2 regions of the Croceicoccus sp. genome follow, and region 2 is predicted to be linked to the other one. Evidence: predicted binding sites of a transcription regulator. Region 2 holds the regulator's gene; the other holds the start of a gene.
What was found. The regulator LexA, encoded in region 2, represses DNA repair genes until DNA is damaged. The targets are predictions, from matches to a motif close to GTTCCNCNCTTGTTCT.
Positions count from the first base shown of each region.

Region 1: a site for LexA is predicted at 3,591-3,606, ahead of AC4FIJ_RS05120 (putative DNA modification/repair radical SAM protein). Genes of this name have one in related genera too.

Region 1 is NZ_CFETID010000006.1:14,234-23,620, forward strand. Features, by position in the region: gene AC4FIJ_RS05110 (error-prone DNA polymerase) at 1-765, opposite strand, end outside; gene AC4FIJ_RS05115 (UdgX family uracil-DNA binding protein) at 903-2,333, opposite strand; gene AC4FIJ_RS05120 (putative DNA modification/repair radical SAM protein) at 2,330-3,577, opposite strand; gene AC4FIJ_RS05125 (DUF6504 family protein) at 3,954-5,534, opposite strand; gene AC4FIJ_RS05130 (hypothetical protein) at 5,446-5,895, opposite strand; gene AC4FIJ_RS05135 (pyridoxamine 5'-phosphate oxidase family protein) at 6,472-6,954, shown strand; gene AC4FIJ_RS05140 (sodium-dependent transporter) at 7,030-8,466, opposite strand; gene panB (3-methyl-2-oxobutanoate hydroxymethyltransferase) at 8,607-9,387, shown strand, end outside.
Region 2 is NZ_CFETID010000001.1:194,504-203,890, reverse strand. Features, by position in the region: gene AC4FIJ_RS00905 (hypothetical protein) at 1-340, shown strand, start outside; gene AC4FIJ_RS00900 (sensor histidine kinase) at 343-1,755, shown strand; gene AC4FIJ_RS00895 (hypothetical protein) at 1,759-1,968, opposite strand; gene AC4FIJ_RS00890 (citrate synthase) at 2,002-3,285, opposite strand; gene gltX (glutamate--tRNA ligase) at 3,312-4,826, opposite strand; gene AC4FIJ_RS00880 (ComEC/Rec2 family competence protein) at 5,014-7,095, shown strand; gene lexA (transcriptional repressor LexA) at 7,107-7,796, opposite strand; gene AC4FIJ_RS00870 (molybdopterin molybdotransferase MoeA) at 7,897-9,105, opposite strand; gene moaC (cyclic pyranopterin monophosphate synthase MoaC) at 9,102-9,387, opposite strand, start outside.

The DNA.
Region 1 (9,387 bases), on a different contig from region 2:
CTGCAGCGGACGGCGGTCGGGCGCGTGGTAATGCACGTCATTGGTCGCCAGGATCGTCATCCCGTTGTCCCGCGCCAGCGCGTTCAGCCGTTCGATCCGGGCGATATCGTCGCCGCAATACAGATGGCTGGCCGCAAGATGGCGCAAGGATGGCAGCATTGCGCCCAGATGCGGCACAAGTCTGGCAAAACTCAGCCGCCTTTGCGCCGGTTCTGGCGCGCTGCCGTCCAGCGGAACGACATTGCCGGGAAGGCTGACCGTGATGTCCGCATCCAGATCCGGCGGCGGCAGGGCGATCAGGTGCAGCGCCCCTCCTCCATCGTCGGCGGCATGGGCGGCCAACATCGCCAGATCGATCTCGCATATGCCCTTGTCCTGCCAGTCGCCGGACAGGGTTTGCATGCGCCCCCGGCTGATCAGGCGCGACAGCCGGCCATAAGCCGCGCGTGTTTCGGGATAGGCGAGGAACGCGAGGCCCTCCACGGTCTCGATCCGCGCGCCGATAACGGGGCGCAGACGCAGGGTTTCCGCCTCGGTATGGATGCGCACCACGCCTGCCAGCGAATTGGCATCGGCTATCCCGATCGTGTCATAGCCGAGTGCACGCGCCGTCGTGACCAGATCGACCGCATCCGACGCGCCGCGCAGGAAGGTAAAGCACGACACCAGCCCCAGCTCGACGAAAGGAGCTCTTTCGGGCGTGTCTATCGCATCGGGATCGACATCGATCCGGCGGCGGTCGGGCGTAAGCGGGGCGTCGGGCATGGCGGCACCATGACGGCCCTAGCCGCGCGGGCATGCACAGGTTTCCCCATGCTGTCCCGGCCTGTCCACAGGGATTTCCGCAGGTCTGCGCACAGGCTTGTCCACAGGATCTCCACAGCGGGCCATATGCGCAAGGGTCACGCCAGCGCCTCCAGCCGCGCGGCGACGGCGGCCAGGTCTTCGCCAAACAGGCGCGTCTGTTCCTCGCGCGCGGCCCCTTCCAGGCGGAGCAGATAGGACGGGTGCGCGGTCACCCACAGCTCGCTGCCATCCTCCAGCTCGATCGGCTTGCCCCGCGCCTTGGTGATCGAAACCGTCTTGCCCAGCATGGACCGCGCCGCACTGGCCCCCATCGCCAGCACGAGGCGCGGCTTCACGATCGAGCGCTCGGCCTCTACCCACCAGCGGCAGATGTCGATTTCCTTGGCGGCGGGCGACTGGTGCAGGCGGCGCTTGCCGCGCTGCACATATTTGAAATGCTTGACCGCATTGGTGACATAGGCGGCCTTGCGGTCGATCCCCACCTGTTCGAGATGCACGTCCAGCAATTGCCCGGCGGGGCCCACGAACGGGCGGCCCTGCAGATCCTCGTTATCGCCGGGCTGTTCGCCCACGATCATCAGCGGGGCGCCCGCGGGCCCCTCGCCCATTACCGCCGTGTTGTGCAGTTCACCGATCGGGCAGCGGGCACAGGCATGAATCGCCTTGTCGACCGCGTTCAGCGTTTCGGGCCGCTCTTCCTCATCCATCGCACCTGCCGATACCATCGCCGCCTCTCGCGCCTGCGCGCCCGCGACGAGTTCGGGAATGAGCTGCGCCTCGGGCATGTTCTTCCAGTACTTGCGGGGCATTTCCTTGAGCATGGCCCCGATCTTCAAACGCGCCGGATTGAAAATGGATGCGTAATAGCCGCGCCACATCTCCTCGACCGGATCGCCCGTAGGCGCATCGGCGCGCGTGGCCGGGGGGCCTTCGCGCAGCGTCTCGCCGTCCCAGTGCAGGCTGCCGCGCGGGGTCAGGATCGACCAGCGCATATTGGCAAAGCGGCGCGTGAAGAACCCCGCGTTGTGGCGCAGGATGTGGTGGAACGGTTCGAACCAGGCGACGAAATATTCGCCCTCCTCATGCTCGACCTCGCGAAAGCGCAGGAAGGCGCGCATCTTGTGAATGTCGCGGCGGACCGCGCGCGCCATGTCGGCCATCGCTCGGATGTCGGCATCGGCCGCATCCTCGATCAGCCGCGGTTTCGACTGCAGCCGCCACAGCACGCGATAGAGCAGGCCAAAGCGTTCCGGATCGGAATGCATGATGACCGTCTTCGCGATTTCCATGAAGCGGCGCGATACGCGCGGCTGCGCGGCGTCCCTGTCGGGCACGGGCAGGCGGCGGTCGCCATGGGTGAACAGATTGCCCGCCGGGCCGCCCGGTTCGGACCATGCGATGCGGTCGGGCGGCACGTCGGCCATGACCATGCGCCGCGCATGATCGCGCCATTCGGCGAAATCGTCCGGCGCGGCCATCGGCACCACGTGATAGGCGCCCAGCCTGACATGCTGAAGCGCCGTCATGCCGCGAACAGGTCCAGTTGCCGCCCCGCATCGGGGGCGACCAGCGCCTTGAGATCGGCCCGGTCGGTCAGCGTCACGGGCCGCCAGTCGGCCGTGACGATGAAGGGCCGCAGCTTGGCCACCGACACGGTCAGCTTTGCGATATCGTCCAGCCGCAGGGTGCGATGCCGCCGCGCGCTGAGGATCTGGCCCACCCCGCGCGTACCCAGCCCCGGCACGCGCAGCAGCGCCTCTTTCGGCGCACGGTTCACGTCGACGGGAAAGCTTTCGCGGAACTTCAGCGCCCACGCCAGCTTGGGATCGATGTCCAGTGGCAGCATGCCGTCCACACCGGCAGCCTGCGCCACCTCGCCCGGCGAATAGCCGTAGAAGCGCATCAGCCAGTCCGACTGGTATAGCCGGTGCTCGCGGATCAGGGGCGGACGCTTCAGCGGCAGCACCGCGCTGGCATCAGGAATGGGGCTGAAGGCCGAGTAATAGACACGCCGCAGCCGGTGCTGGCCGTAAAGCGCGCTGGCCCGGTTGACGATATCGGCATCGCTGGCTCCGTCGGCACCCACGATCATCTGGGTCGACTGGCCCGCGGGCGCATAGCGGGGCGCATGGCGAAAGCGCTTCTTCGCGTCGCGCGCCTCGGTGATGGCATCGTTCATCGTGCCCATCGCGCCATCGATGGTCTGCGCGTTCTTGTCGGGCGCCAGCCGCACCAGCCCGGCCACGGTGGGCAGTTCGACATTGATCGACACCCGGTCGGCGTACAGCCCCGCGCGGCGCACGATCTCTGCATCGGCCTCGGGAATGGTCTTGAGGTGGATGTAGCCGCGGAAATCATGCTCCTCGCGCAGGATGCGCGCGGTTTCGACCAGCTGCTCCATCGTATGGTCGGAATTGCGGATGATGCCCGAAGACAGGAACAGCCCCTCGATATAATTGCGCTTGTAGAACGAGAGCGTCAGATCGGCCACTTCCTGCGGCGTGAAGCGCGCCCGCTCCACGTTCGAGCTCTTGCGGTTCACGCAGTAGTGGCAATCGAAGATGCAATGATTGGTCAGCAGCAGCTTGAGCAGCGAGATGCAGCGCCCGTCGGGCGCATAGGCGTGGCAGATGCCCATCCCCTCGGTGGACCCGACGCCCTTGCCCCCGCGGCTGTCGCGTTTGTTCGTGCCCGACGATGCGCAGGACGCATCATATTTGGCGGCATCCGCCAGGACTTTCAGCCTTTCGATTACGGTCTTCTGTATCATGCGCGACTCCTGCGTTCACTATATGTTCTTCGAGGCTCGGTGGCCAGCCTGAAAAATCGAACATAATTTTCACAAGAATCTGCCAAAGGTTAACCATATTGTGTTCTTTTGTGGCTCAAACGTGGAGTTGTCTTTGTCATATGAATTACAAGCTGTGTTAACTATTTGCTGGATTTTTTGAGGATAAGATCAGATAAAGGGGAAACGGCTCATCGGCATGCATGCCTTGATGAAGCGGTAAATCAGGGATCGCGGATGTCGAATAGCACGGAAGGCCTCCGTGTGGGGGCGGCGGAGTTTTGGCTTCGCCGCCCTTTGGCTTGATGCACTGCAATTGCGTGGTTGGTCCTGAATAATCCGGTCGGGTTCGGGAACTTCAGCCGAATATTCCCTGCAGAAACCATTCGGGCGCGCCGCCCCGGCCGTCGCCTGCAAGACCGAGGCGATAGATCCAGAAACGCCGCCCCTCGCCATCCTCGATCCGGTAGTAATCGCGCAGCCTTGCCGCCCCCTTTTCGCGCCACCATTCGGGCGCGATGCGTTCGGGACCCTCGGCGCGGGCCACATCGTGCAGCCCGCCGCGCCAGCGAAAACGCTGAGGCAGTCCGTCGGGGGTGGCATAGAGAACGGAAATCAATTCCGCCTTGTCCAGCAGCTTGAGCGGGCGGGCATGGAAGGCAAAACTCTCCTGCGCGGCCGGCAGGCTGTCGAGCGGCGCCTGCCAGCGCTGCGCGCGTTCGGGCACATGGCTGGCATGCGGCACCGGACGGCGCACGGCCTGCGGGCCCAGCCGCGCGGCCAGACGGTCGACACAGGCTGCAAGGCTGGTGCCATGCTGCTGCGCGGACGCCTCGAGATCCCCCTGCGCCAAGTCCAGCGGCTCTGCCCAGCGAACCACCAGCCGCGCCATCTCTATCCCAAGCCCCGCATCGATCGTCGCGATGCGTTCGGCGAACAGGCGGCAGATATGGGCCCCGTCGCGCGTGGCGGCGGCCAGTTCGAGCGTGCGGACCGCGACTTCGCCGTCGACCCGCCAGCATGCGAATTCAAGCCTGCGCGCGCCTTCCCCCCTGCCTTCCAGTTCGCGCATCATGGCGGCGGCCAGATCGGCCAGCACCGTTTCCAGCAAGGGCAGATGGCGGATCGGTTCCATCAGGCGCAGCTGCACCATCGCCGGCGATTTGCCGATCACCGGAAGCATGGGTTCGGGGACGAGCCCGATCATCTGGTCGCGCCGCATCAGCGGATTGGCCATGGCCGAACGGCGGTTGCGAAAGCGGCGCGACAGGGCGTCGCGGCCGATGTCGTCGAGATCGCCCAGACGCTTCAGCCCCAGACGGCGCAGCACCGTCAGCACATCGTCGTCCAGCCGCAGCGCGGCCACCGGCAATTGCGCAAGACAGGCCGCGATATCGCCATCTTGTGGCAGGATCGCGCCACCCTTGTGCCCCGATGATGCCGCGAAATGCGCCAGCGCCCATGCGGCCCCGGCGGTGGGCGCGATCGCCAGCCGTACCGTCAGGCCGCGCCGTTCGAACACGCGCGACGCATCGGCCAGCAGGCGCGGCTCTCCGCCGAACAGATGCGCCGCGCCGGTGATGTCGACGATCACGCCGTCGGGCGGATCAAGCGCGCTCCATGGTCCCCAGCGCTGCGCCCAGACGGCCAGCCTTTCCAGAAAGGCGAGATCGCCCGCGGGATCGGCAGGCCGGACGTCCAGCGCGGGACACAGGGCGCGCGCATCGGCCAGCATGGTGCCGGTCCGCACGCCCGCAATTTCCGCTGCGCGATTGGTGGCGGTGATGCGGGGGCCATGCGCCGTTTCGCAGATCAGCGCGACGGGGGTGTCCGCCGCCGCGTCCGCCCCTTCAGCCTGCCGCCAGCGATCGATCGCCAGCCGCGCGCACCAGATCGCCAGCACGCGCCGGTTGGGCGTGCGGTCGCTGGTGTGCGGCATCGTGATCGATCGGGCGGGCGGAGAGGATCGATTCCCCATGGCCCCCTCCATCACAGGTGGCGAGTTCCGGCCTGATCCACCATGCACCGGGACGCAGGCCGCGTGCGCGGAACAATTCCCCGCGCCAGCCCGGCAGGCCGGGCGCCTGCGGATTCCAGCGCGGCGCATGCGACATGGCAGAGCGCACGTCCCACCGCATGCGCGCCGCCCCCAGATCGCGCCTTGCATCGAGGCGCACCAGCCATAGCGGCACCTGGTGGCGTTCCGCCGCCAGCACCAGCCGGCGCGAGGCGGTGAAATCCAGCGCCCGGGGATTGCCCGCGATCTCTCCCACCACGAAGGCAAGGTCGCGGCAGCGCACGCCTTCCTCCAGAGCGAACAGCGCATCCTCTGCGGTCCTGGCGGTGACATGGATCAGCCGGTGCGCAAGATCGCGCGGCAGGCCGGGAAGGAAAGGACGACCGCCCGTGAGGATGGCCGCCGCGTCCTGAACCCACAGGAAGGCCCGCTCGTCATCGGTTTCGGTCAGGGCCTGCTGATCCCCCGGCCTTGGCGCGGATCGCGCCAGTTCCAGCGCCAGCGCCGCCCCTGCCCCTTCGTCGCCCCGCGCAAAGATCTCTCCCGCCCCGCGAAAGGCGATGTCCGGGCTCCACCCCCGCGTCGAAGCGCCGTCCTTTCCATCCAGCCAGCGCGAACCCGCCAGTTCGGCAGCCGGAAACAGCCCTTCGGGAAGGGCGGCATCGGCATGATCGGAACCCGGAACAGCGATGACAAAACTCCTGCTTGCAGTCGGATAAGAGGGCGAATCGGGAATCGGAAACGCCCTGTGTTCTTATTATGTTCCATACGCCTCGTCCATGCACCATGGGGAAAAACGGAACGGCTGCGGGTTCTGCCCGTTGCGATAACAAGGACACGAAAACCGAAGGACACACATATGAAATACGAACAGGGCAATCCCGACGAGATGAAGCACAAGTTCTGGAAAGAGCTGGCCTCTTCACCCTTCGTGATGTTGCAGCTCGACAGCAATCCGGACAGCACGGCACCGATGACGGCGCAGCTGGACAAAGACGCCAATCACGCGATCTGGTTCTTCACCTATCGCGACAATCATTTTGCCAAGATGGGCCCGGCCAATGCCAGCTTTGCGTCGGACGGCCATAAGCTGTTCGCGCGCTTCCACGGCAATCTTGTCGAGGAAACGAGCAAGGAACGGCTGGAAAAGCAGTGGGACAATACGGTCGAGGCTTGGTTTCCGGAAGGCAAGACCGATCCCCGCCTGCTGATGATGCGGATGGATCTGGGCGATGCGACCATCTGGGATGCCGACCTTGGCCTGACCACCACCGCCAAGATGCTGCTGGGCATGGATGTCACCCACGATGTGGGCGAGAACCACGCCGAAACCACACTGTAATGCAAAAGGGGCCGCCCTCCAGGCGGCCCCTTCGTTTATGCGATACTTCGCCTAGGCAATCAGGCGCCTATGCGATCAGGCCGATCCCAGCAGGCCGGGGAACAGGCCGAACAGCAGGATCAGAAACACCGCCACCGGTGCCAGCCACGCCATGACGAGGCGATAAAGCGTCAACATACCCGCCGACAGGCCCGTCTCCGCCTCGACCAGCCTGCGATCCGCCTTCCAGCCGATGAACAAAGATACGCCGAGCGCGGCAAGGGGTAGCATCACCTTGCCCGTCAGCCCGTCGATCGAATCCAGTATGTCGTTGTTCGCGAAGATGTCCCAGAACCACAGCGGCCTGACGTCGGACAGCACATTATAGCCCATCGCGCAGAACAGGCCGATCACATAGGCCCCGCCGCCGACCAGCAGCGCGGCGACCAGACGCTTTTGCCGAAAGCGGTCGATCACCCAGGCCACCGGCCCTTCGAGCAGCGAGATCGAACTGGTGAGCGCGGCGAAGAAGATCAGCACGAAGAACGCAAGGCCGATCAGCGAACCCGCCGGCATCTGCGAGAAGGCGACGGGCAGCGACTGGAACACCAGCACCGGCCCCGCCGCGGGATCGAGTCCCACCGCGAACACGATGGGAAAGATCATCAGGCCCGACAGCAGGGCCACGCCCGTATCGGCCGCCGCGATCATGCCCGCGGTCGGCGCCAGCTTCACATCGTCGCCGACATAGGCGCCATAGGTGATCAGCGCCGCGGAGCCGAGCGAGAGTGAGAACAGTGCCTGTCCCAGCGCCTCGTTCACCGCCGTAGGCGTCAGTTCGGAAAAATCGGGCGTGAACAGGAACGCCAGCGCCTGCGCGAATTCACCGGTGAACGCGCCATAGATCGTGATCGCGACCAGCAGCACGAAAAACGCGGGCATCAGCGTGCTGGCCGCCTTTTCGATCCCGTCATGCACGCCCTTGGCGACGATCAGCACGGTGACCGCCATGAACGCCGTGTGCATCCCGATCATCATGCCGAGGTTGCCGAACAGCGAACCCATGCGGCCGGTGATGATTTCCTGCGTCTCGCCCGCGAAGGCAGTGCCGAACGGCGCGCCCGCGCCGATCGAGGAGGCGACGTCACCGATCATCACGAAGACATAATACAGCGCCCAGCCCGCCACGACCGAATAGAAGGACAGGATGAGAAAGGCGGCGATGATCTCTATGCCGCCAAAGACCCGCCACTTGGTGGACACGCCCGATTTTTCGGCGACGCGCGCGATCGATCCGGCGGCATCCTCGCGCCCCGTGCGGCCGATCATCACTTCGGACAGGACCAGCGGCAGGCCGATCAGGAACACGCAGCCGATATAGACGAGAACGAAGGCACCGCCGCCATTCTCTCCCGCCAGGGTGGGAAAGCGCCAGATATTGCCCAATCCGACCGCCGCGCCGATCGCGGCGAGCAGGAATGCCGTCCGCGAGGACCAGCCCTGTTCACCGGCCTGTCCAGTCGCACCTGCCATTCATCCCTCCGTTTCATCTGTAACCGGCCTGACTTATAGACACGAAACGCCCGCTGGAAACCCGCTGTCTGGCGTGCGTCCACATTGCGCCCCCTCTGGCGGACTTTCCAGCGCGGTGCTCGCCCGCTAGAACGCGGGTCATGTCCACGACCTTTCAGCTCGACACCGCGACCAGCCGCGCCAATCCCACCCCCGCCCCGATGAAGCGCCTGACCGTGCCCAAGGTGATGCAGCGCAAGAAGGACGGGGTGACCGAAGAACCGCTGGTGATGCTGACGGCCTATACCGCGCGGATGGCACAGTTGCTGGATCCGCATTGCGATATCCTGCTGGTAGGGGACTCGCTGGGGCAGGTGATATATGGCCTGCCCTCCACGCTTCCCGTGACGCTCGACATGATGGCGGCGCATGGCGCGGCGGTGGTGCGGGGATCGTATCACTCGCTGGTCGTGATCGACATGCCGTTCGGCAGCTATGAAGCGTCGCCGCAGCAGGCATTCGAAAGCGCCAGCCGGATCATGGCCGAAACCGGCGCGGCGGCGGTCAAGCTGGAAGGCGGTGTCGCCATGGCCGAGACGATCAGCTTCCTCTCGCAGCGCGGCATTCCCGTGATGGGGCATGTCGGCCTGACGCCTCAGGCGGTGAACGCGCTTGGCGGATATATGGCGCGGGGCCGCAGCGAGGCGGAGGAAGCGCGCATCGTCGCGGACGGCAAGGCGGCGGCGGACGCCGGCGCGTTCGCCGTGGTGATCGAAGGCGTGGTCGAGGATATCGCCATCGCGCTGACCGAGCAGCTCTCGATCCCGACCATCGGCATCGGCGGTTCGGCCCGCTGCGACGGACAGGTCCTGGTCGCCGAGGACATGCTGGGCATGTTCGAGCGCACGCCCCGCTTCGTCAAACGCTACAACGATATCGCCA
Region 2 (9,387 bases):
AATCGCCGTCGCCAACCGGCTAGTCCGCGCGCTGGGGGCAGGGGCCTTCGCCGCGCTGTCGGTCAGCCATGCGGGCGTGGCGGTGTTCCTGTCGGCGCTGGCCGCGACGACAGGCGAATCGCGCGACGACGTCGCATCGTCGACCGGGGAGAGCCAGTTGGCCCGGCTGGCCCTGTCGCTGCGCGCGGCAGGACTGGGCGACAAGGAGATCGAGCGCGAATTCTTTGCGATCCATCCCGACATCACCCTGCCCGACAATTTCGCGGCGCTTCGCGGCAACGATGCGCAGGCGCTGCTGACCGGCGGGCCGACCGGTTCCGGCGACGATCCGGAGGGATAGGGGTGGCCGAAAGCACTCTGGCGGCGACCGGCGCGACCGTTCCCCTGACCGCGCGCAGCGATGCGCAGGACCGGCTGGTGGGCGCGGATGGCCGGCTGGCCTCGCTGCAGCGGGCCAGCGGCGGCGATCTGCCTGGCGTCATCGCGATATCGGCGCTGCTGAAACTGGTGCGCAAGGCGCGCAGCTATGGAATGAAGATCGCGCAGCCGCTGACCATCGCGTACAGCGGCGGTACGCTATCGGGCTGGGCAGAGATCGAACCGGACGCGGATGGCTGTTCGATCCGCCTGTCGGACTGGCACGCCGTCGACACCGCCTCGCCATCCGAAGGCAGGGCGGCACCGGCCGAAAGCGACGAGGCGGCCGAAACGCGGTTGGCGATCGAGCAATTGCTTGCCGAGGCAGTGCTGTGGCTGGACGCGCAGCAGAACATTGTCGCGCTTGAGACGGAAAGCGTCGAATTGTCACCTCTGGTGGCGCAGGCGCGGCGTCAGCGCGGCCAGAACTGGTCGACATTGTTCCTGACCGATGGCGCATTGCAGTCGCAATGGGGCATTCGCAGCGGCATCATCGCGGGGATCGAGGGTTCGGATCGCCGCTGGCACCTTATGCTGAGCGGCGGGTCCAGTGGCAGTGCAGGGCAGCAGATCCTGATCCGCCGGCACGAGGAAATCGTATCCGACGGCCCCGCCAGCGAGGAAGATCTGCTTCCCGAAACTTTATTGTCAGAACAGCTGGCACCCGCGCTGGATGCGCCGGTCAGGCGAATTATCCGGATGGGCGAGATCATGCGTGACCGGCTGGCGGGTCCGCTGGCACGCGAATATGTGAATTACGCCGGCGATATCGTGAATGCGGGAACGCATCTGCGCAGCCTTGCCCATTCGCTGGCCGATGGGGCCGACGATCCCGAACCGGAAATGGAGCCCATCGTTTTGGGCGAAGTGGCCGAAAGCGCCTGCCGTCTGCAGACGACGCGCGCGGCGCGCAGGCAGGCGCGTTTCACAATAACCTACGACGCTCTGCCCGCCATGGGCGATCGCCGCTGGTGCATGCAGGTGCTGCTCAACCTGCTGGGCAATGCCGTCGATTATGGCCCGCGCGGAGGAGAGATCATCGTCGATTCGACCGTCTCGGGCAAATGGGCGACCATCAGCGTGACCGACGAGGGCAAGCCTCTTTCAGAGCGCGAAAGGGAAGCGATCTTCGGCAAATACGAAAGGCTGGGCCGCGAGGATGACGGCGGAAGCGGTCTTGGCCTGCATATTTCGCGCCGCCTTGCGGAGGCGATGGGCGGAAGCCTGACGGTCGCACACGGCACAAATGGCGGCAATTGCTTTATGCTGCGCCTGAAGGCTGCGGAGCTGAAGGCTGCGGAACTGAAAGATGCGAACGGGGCCGACGACGCCGACTGATCGCTATCGCCCGCGTCCGTTGCGGCGCTTTTGCAGAATCCAGACCAGAATGACACCGGCGGCCATGGCCAGCACGCCGATATAGGCCCACTGGCGTTTTCCGATCATGAAGCTGTCGGGCGGCCATGCCACAAAGCCCAGACCCTGAAGGGTCCACAACGCGCCCAAAAGAAAAATGACGATGCCGAGGATGGTGAAAGCCAGTCTCCGCATCGTCATTTCCTTCATTGCCGAATCAGCGCCAATTTAGCGTTGAGTGATAGGCACATAATCGCGTTCCGTCGGCCCGGTGTAAAGCTGGCGCGGACGGCCGATGCGCTGGCCGGGATCGGAGATCATCTCGTTCCACTGAGCGACCCAGCCGACCGTGCGGGCAAGGGCGAACAGCGCAGTGAACATCTCGGTCGGGAAACCGATGGCCGAGAGGATCACGCCCGAATAGAAATCGACGTTGGGGAACAGCTTCTTCTCGATGAAATAATCATCGTTCAGCGCCATTTCCTCAAGCTGCAGCGCCACTTCGAAGACCGGATCGTTGACCTTCAGCGCGTCGAACACCTCGCGCACGGTCTTTTGCATCACGGTCGCGCGCGGATCGTAGTTCTTGTACACGCGGTGGCCAAAGCCCATCAGGCGGAACGGATCGTCCTTGTTCTTGGCGCGCGCGATATATTCCGGGATCTTGTCCGGGGTGCCGATCTCGTGAAGCATGTTGAGCGCGGCCTCGTTCGCGCCGCCGTGCGCCGGACCCCAGAGACAGGCGATGCCCGCCGCGATGCAGGCGAACGGATTGGCACCCGACGAACCCGCAAGACGCACGGTCGAGGTCGATGCGTTCTGCTCGTGATCGGCATGCAGGATGAAGATGCGGTCCAGCGCCTTTTCGACAGCCGGCACGACTTCATATTCCTCGGCCGGAACGCCAAACGTCATGCGCAGGAAATTGCCGGTGTAGCTCAGCCGGTTGTCCGGCTGCATCATCGGCTGGCCGATCGAATATTTGTACGCCATGGCCGCGATGGTCGGCATCTTGGCGATCAGACGGTGCGAACTGATCTTGCGGTGCTCGGGGTCCGAAATGTCGGTGCTGTCGTGATAGAAGGCCGACAAGGCACCGACCACGCCGCACATGATTGCCATTGGGTGCGCATCGCGGCGGAAACCCTGATAGAACTGGCGAAGCTGGTCGTGCAGCATGGTGTGCCGCGTGATCGTATAGGTGAAAAGATCCAGCTCGTCCTGCGACGGCAGTTCGCCGTTCAGCATCAGATAGGACACTTCCATGAAGCTGGAATGTTCAGCCAGCTGCCCGATCGGATAGCCGCGGTGCAGCAGGACGCCTTCTTCGCCGTCGATGAACGTCAGCCCGGAATCGCAGCTGGCGGTCGAGGTGAAGCCGGGGTCATAGGTGAACATGCCCGTCTTGCCGTACATCTTGCCGATATCGACGACATCCGGCCCAAGCGTGCCGCTCTTTACCGGGAATTCGTAATCGCCGCCCCCTGCGGTCAGTTTCGCCGTATCGCCCACTTACTCACTCCTCTTGCTCTAAGTTCTTAGTTTCCTGCAGCGGCGCTTTCGTCAAGCGCTGCCCGCGCGGCGCCTTCGCGAATGCGCGCAAGGCTCTCCGCGCGGCCCAGCAGCACCAATACGTCGAAGATGCCGGGCGAAGTCGATTGCCCGGTCAACGCCGCGCGCAATGGCTGCGCGATCTTGCCAAGGCCAAGTTCGCGTTCCTCGGCCATGGATTTCAGTTCGGCTTCAAGCGGTTCGATCGCCCATTCGCTGCATGCGTCCAGTCGCTCGGCGACGTCGGACAGCAATTCACCTGCGCCTTCGCCCTGCAGCAGTGCGCCCGCCTTCTCGTCCATCGGCAATGGCCTCTGGCGGAACAGGAACAAGGCTCCGGCGGCCAGCTCGTCAAGGTTCTTGGCGCGGGCCTTGAGGGCGGGCATGGCCTCGATCAACAAGCCGCGATGGCTTGCCGGATCGAACGACGGCTCAAGCGCCGCAATCCGCGGCGCGGCCAGATCGGCGAGGCGCGCATCATCGGCCTCGCGCATGTACTGGCCGTTCATGTTCGCCAGCTTCTTGAAGTCGAAGCGCGAGGGACTCTTGCCGACCGCCGGCAGGTCGAACAGCGCAATCGCCTCTTCGCGGGTGAAATTTTCTTGGTCGCCATGACCCCAGCCAAGCCGCAGCAGATAGTTCGCCACGGCCTCGGGCAGCAGGCCCAGCTCGTCCCGATAGGCATCGACGCCCATCGCGCCGTGACGCTTGGACAGCTTGGCCCCATCCGCGCCGTGGATCAGCGGGATATGCGCATAGACCGGATCGTCCCAGCCGCCCTCAATCTCCTGCATGGCGCGATAGATCGGCAGCTGGCGGAAGGCATTGTTCAGATGGTCGTCGCCGCGGATCACATGGGTCACGCCCATGTCGTGATCGTCCACCACGACTGCCAGCATATAGGTCGGCGACCCGTCCGAACGCAGCAGGATGTAATCGTCGATCTCGGCGTTCTTGACCTCGACCCGGCCCTGAACCTTGTCCTCGATCACCATCGATCCGCCTGTGGGCGTCTTCAGACGCACGACAAAGGGCGCGCCTTCGGGCGCTTCGGAAGGATCGCGGTCGCGCCAGCGCCCGTCGTAGCGCAGCGGCTTCTTGGCGGCGCGCTGCTCGGCGCGCATCTGCTCAAGCTCTTCCGATGTCGCATAGCAGCGATAGGCATGGCCTGCGTCCAGCAGGCGGTTCGCAACCTCGGCATGGCGCGCGGCGCGTTCGGACTGGAACACCGGTGCCTCGTCGTAATCGAGCCCTAGCCAGTCGAGCCCGTCGAGGATTGCGTCGATCGCTTCGGTCGTGGAGCGGGCCTTGTCGGTATCCTCGATCCTCAGCAGCGCCTTGCCGCCGTGATGGCGCGCGAACAGCCAGTTGAACAGCGCGGTGCGTGCGCCGCCGATATGAAGGAAACCCGTGGGCGAGGGCGCGAAACGCGTGACGACGGTCTCTTTCGCGGGCGCTGCTGCGTTGCCGCTGTCGGTTCCATCTGCCTGGCCGCTTGCCATCTGCGCGTGCTTCCTCTTTCTATGCATGCCATGAGCGATCCGCCGGGACCGGAGAAGACGTTGTATGAATGACTTGCGCGGCGCCATGGGGAAGGCCCGTGCCAGTACCGTCGTTCCGATAGCGGGCGAAGAGGCTGCCGATTCACGGCTCCCTTCGCGGTTGCGGAAATGGGGGACGCAGGCGCATTTGTCCAGTGCCGCGGCGCGAATTGACGCGTTCCTGGCCGAGCGGGGCTTTCAGCGCATGCCGTGGCTGGCCGTGGCGATGATCGCCGGGATCGGGCTGTGGTTCCTGCTTCCGGGACCATCGGACTGGCTGATCGCGATCGGGCTTTGCGGCATGCCCGCGGGGCTGGCCATGGTACTCTTGCCGGATGACGACGCGGCGGGCGGCGGGCACGGGCTGCTGCGCAGCGCGGTCATTGCGCTTTCGATCGTGATGGTGGCCGGCATCGCACTGATCTGGGCGCGGTCGACCCTTGTCGGTACGCCGCCCATCGCCGGGCCGCGCGTGGCCACGGTCGAAGCACGGGTTCTGAAGCGCGAGGAGCAACCGGCGCGCCAGCGCGCGCGGCTCATCGTGGCGACGCGCGATCCGCTCGACGGGCAGCCCATTCGCGCGCGGCTCAATATTTCGGAAGAACTGGACAAGGACCGGCTCCAACCGGGCACACAGTTCACGGCGAAAGTCCGGCTTGTTCCGCCGCAGCGGGCCGCGGTTCCCGGCGGCTATGACTTTGCGCGGGAAGCATGGTTCGACGGGTTCGCGGCGTCGGGATCGGTTCTGGATCCGCCGCAAATGACGGCGGGCGGCGCAGGTGCTGCCGGATGGCGCAGTGGAATCGCATCGCATGTGCGCGAAGCCGTGGGCCGGTCCGGCAGCGCCGGCTCAGCAGCCATTGCCGCCACGCTGATCACGGGCGATCGCGGTGCGATTGCCGAGGATGACGCGCAGGCGATGCGCGATTCGGGTCTTGCGCATATGCTGTCCATCAGCGGTCTGCACGTGGCTTCGATCGTGGCGATGGCATGGCTGATCGTGGTGCGGGTGGGTGCTTTGTGGCCTTGGCTCGCCCTTCGCGTGCCCCTGCCGCTGGTCGCGGCGGGGGCGGGCGCACTGTCGGGTATCGCCTATACGCTCCTGACGGGAGCAGCGCTGCCGACCATACGCGCATGTCTCGCGGCCCTGCTGGTGACCGCCGCGCTTGCGCTGGGCAGGCAGGCACTGTCCCTGCGGCTGATCGCGCTGGCCGCCATGGCCGTCATGCTGTTCTGGCCCGAGGCGGTAATCGGTCCGTCTTTCCAGCTCAGTTTTGCGGCAGTGGTCGCCATCGTCGCGTTTCATAACAGCCGTTTCGTGGCATGGCTGCGTGCAAATCGCGGCGAAGGCTGGGTCGAACGCTGGCTGCATGCCGCCGTTCTGCTGTTCCTCACCGGGCTCGTGGTCGAGATGGCATTGATGCCGATCGTTCTGTTCCATTTCCAGCGGTCGGGACTCTACGGGTCTATCGCCAATCTCATGGCGATTCCCTTGATGACGGCGGTCACGCTTCCCGCGCTGATCGGCGGGCTGGTGTTCGATCTGATCGGGCTGGGCGCGCCCTTGTGGTGGCTGTCGGCCAAGTCGCTGGATATCATCATCGCCATCGCGCATCGGGCGTCGAGCCTTCCCGGTGCGGTCGTGCAGATGCCGCAACTGTCGCTGACCGCCTTGCTTGTATGCGCGGCCGGAGGTTTCTGGATCGCGCTATGGGAAGGTCGCCTCAGACTCTTGGGACTGCTCCCCATCGCAATCGGCCTGCCGGCCTTCCTCTTGGCGCGTCCGGCCGATCTGATTGTCGAGCAAACGGGACGAAATGCCGCACTGGTCGCCAATGATGGAGAGGTTCTCCTGCTGCGCAACAGCTCAAGCTTTGGAGCCGAGGCCATGGTCGAGGCGATGGGCCAGGACAATGCCGCCGAAGCCGGCTTTCGCGAGTTTTCCGAGTGGCCCGGCGCGCGCTGCAATGGCGACTTCTGCCAGCTTGATGCGAAGGGTCGGACCCTGCTCGTCGCACAGCGCCCTGCCGATGTTGCCTATGGTCCGATCGTCAAGGCCTGTGCACGCGCCGACATCGTCATTTCAAGCAGGCGGCTTCCCGCCGACTGCCGGCCCGCGCTGCTGAAGGCCGACGGCAGTTTCCTCGCACGGCGCGGGGGCATCGCAGTCGATCTGGACGACGGCACGATTGCAGCGGTCAGACCCGAGGGCGACCGCCACGGCTGGTAGGCGTCACACCTCTAATGATAGCGCCGGAGCAAGCCGGCCAGCCGACCCTGAACCTGCACCTCGGAGGGATCGTAGATCTGCGGTTCATACGCGGAATTGGCGGGATCGAGCTGCACCATACCGTTGATGCGGCGCAGATATTTAAGCGTCGCTTCCTCACCCCTGACCAGCGCGACCACGATCTCGCCATCGCGGGCGGTGTCTGTGCGGCGAACCAGCGCATAATCGCCGTCGAAAATCCCGGCCTCGACCATCGAGTCGCCCGAGACTTCGAGCGCGTAATGCTCACCGCTGCCCAGAAGAGCGGCGGGAACCGGCAGGACCTGGCTATCTTCCAGCGCCTCGATCGGAACGCCGGCTGCGATCCGGCCGTGCAGCGGAATTTCGATCACGTCGCCCGATGCCGAAGCGGTGCGGATGGGGCGTTTGAATTCGACCACGTTGTCGGCCTTGGGCTCAGGCGCTGACTTGGCCGTGCCGGTCACGTCGTCGGGTTGCCTGATAATCTCCAGCGCGCGCGCCCTATTGGGCAGGCGCCGGATGAAACCCCGTTCTTCCAGCGCCGAAATCAGCCGGTGCACGCCCGACTTCGACTTCAGGTCGAGCGCTTCCTTCATCTCCTCGAAAGACGGGGAGATGCCGGATTCTTCCAGCCGCTGTTGAATGAAGAGCAGCAACTCATGCTGTTTGCGTGTAAGCATCGGGCGTGTCCTGTTCCGCTTTGCGCCCGTTGGCGCGAACGAATGCGGAACAATTAAGCAACATCTGCCCCAGCGTCAAGCCGTTTGCCGCTTATCCCGGTTAACTTCGATAGCGGGGTGCGAACGGCATGGTCTGCACGACATCGCCCTTGGCCACCGCGGCAGCGCCTGCGGGCCGCAAGAGCAGCGCATCCGCACCAGCCAGTGCGCCGAGGGCCGAACTGTCCTGTACAGTGACCGGAATCACGCCTGCGTCCGTAAATCGGCATCGCAGGAATTCGGTCCTGCGCCCGGTCGCGGGTAGATCGGCCTCGCAAAACATGGGCTGCAGGGCGGGCAAGGGTGCGGCGGCCCCCATCAAGGCGCGGGCAAAGGGCAGCGCGAAAAGATGCGCCGTTACAAAGCTGGATACGGGATTGCCGGGCAGGCCGATGACCATGCGGCCATCCAGACTGGCGACGAGGATGGGCTTCCCCGGCTTGATCGCGACGCGCCAGAAGTCGATCCGAGCGCCCATCTCTTCAAGGACCGGCAGGACCAGATCGTGGTCGCCCACCGATGCGCCGCCACTGGTCACGATCAGATCGGCATCGTCGGCGGCTTCGAAAGCCGACCGCAAGGCCTCGCGCCGGTCGGGCACCGGTCCGGTCTGCATGACTTTGCAGCCGAGATCGGCGAACAGCGAACCCAGCATCGTGCCATTGCTGGCGGGAATGGCGCCGGGGGGCAGATCCTGTCCGGCGGCCCGTAATTCGTCGCCGCTTTCGATAATCGCGACATTTGCCCGTACGTGCACTGGCAATTGGCCGTGTCCCGCGCAGATCGCGAGCGCAAGCCGGGCGGGCGTCAGACGCTCGCCGGCACCGCAAACGATGTCGCCTTCCATGAAATCCAGTCCACGCGGCCGGATGTGGCGCCCCAGCGGTTCGGGAGCTTCGCCTTTGAAGAACAGACTGTCGCTCTCGCGCCGGCAATCTTCCTGCACCGCCACCATGTCGGCGCCAGCGGGAAGGACGGCGCCCGTCGCGATCCTGACGGCTTCACCCGGTCCCACCTTGCCCTGAAACGGATGACCGGCGGCGCTTTCGCCGATGACCTGCCACGGTCCGGGCATATCCGCCTGCCGCACCGCGTATCCGTCCATCGCCGACATGGGATCAGGGGGCTGCGATCGCAGCGCGGTGACGTCGCCGGCCAGCCAGCGTCCCGATGCCTCGGCAACCGGAAGATCAGTTGCCGGGAGAGGATGCGCGAGCGCGAGAAGCCTGCTTTGCGCATCCTCAAGCGACAACAGCGGGCCGGGGGTCAAAGCGTCAGGTCCTCATGACCCTCGGCGCGCCAGCGTCCGGACTTGCCGCCATCCTTGGCAATCAGGCGGATCCCGCCGATGACCATGCCCTTGTCCAGTGCCTTGGCCATGTCATAGATCGTGATGAGCGCGACGGAAACGGCTGTAATCGCTTCCATTTCCACGCCCGTCTTGGCTTCGATGGAAGCCGTTGCCGTCGCGGTTATGGCCGCGTTCTCAAACGCGAATTCGACATTCACCGCATCGATTGGCAGCGGATGACACAGAGGAACGAGTTCACCG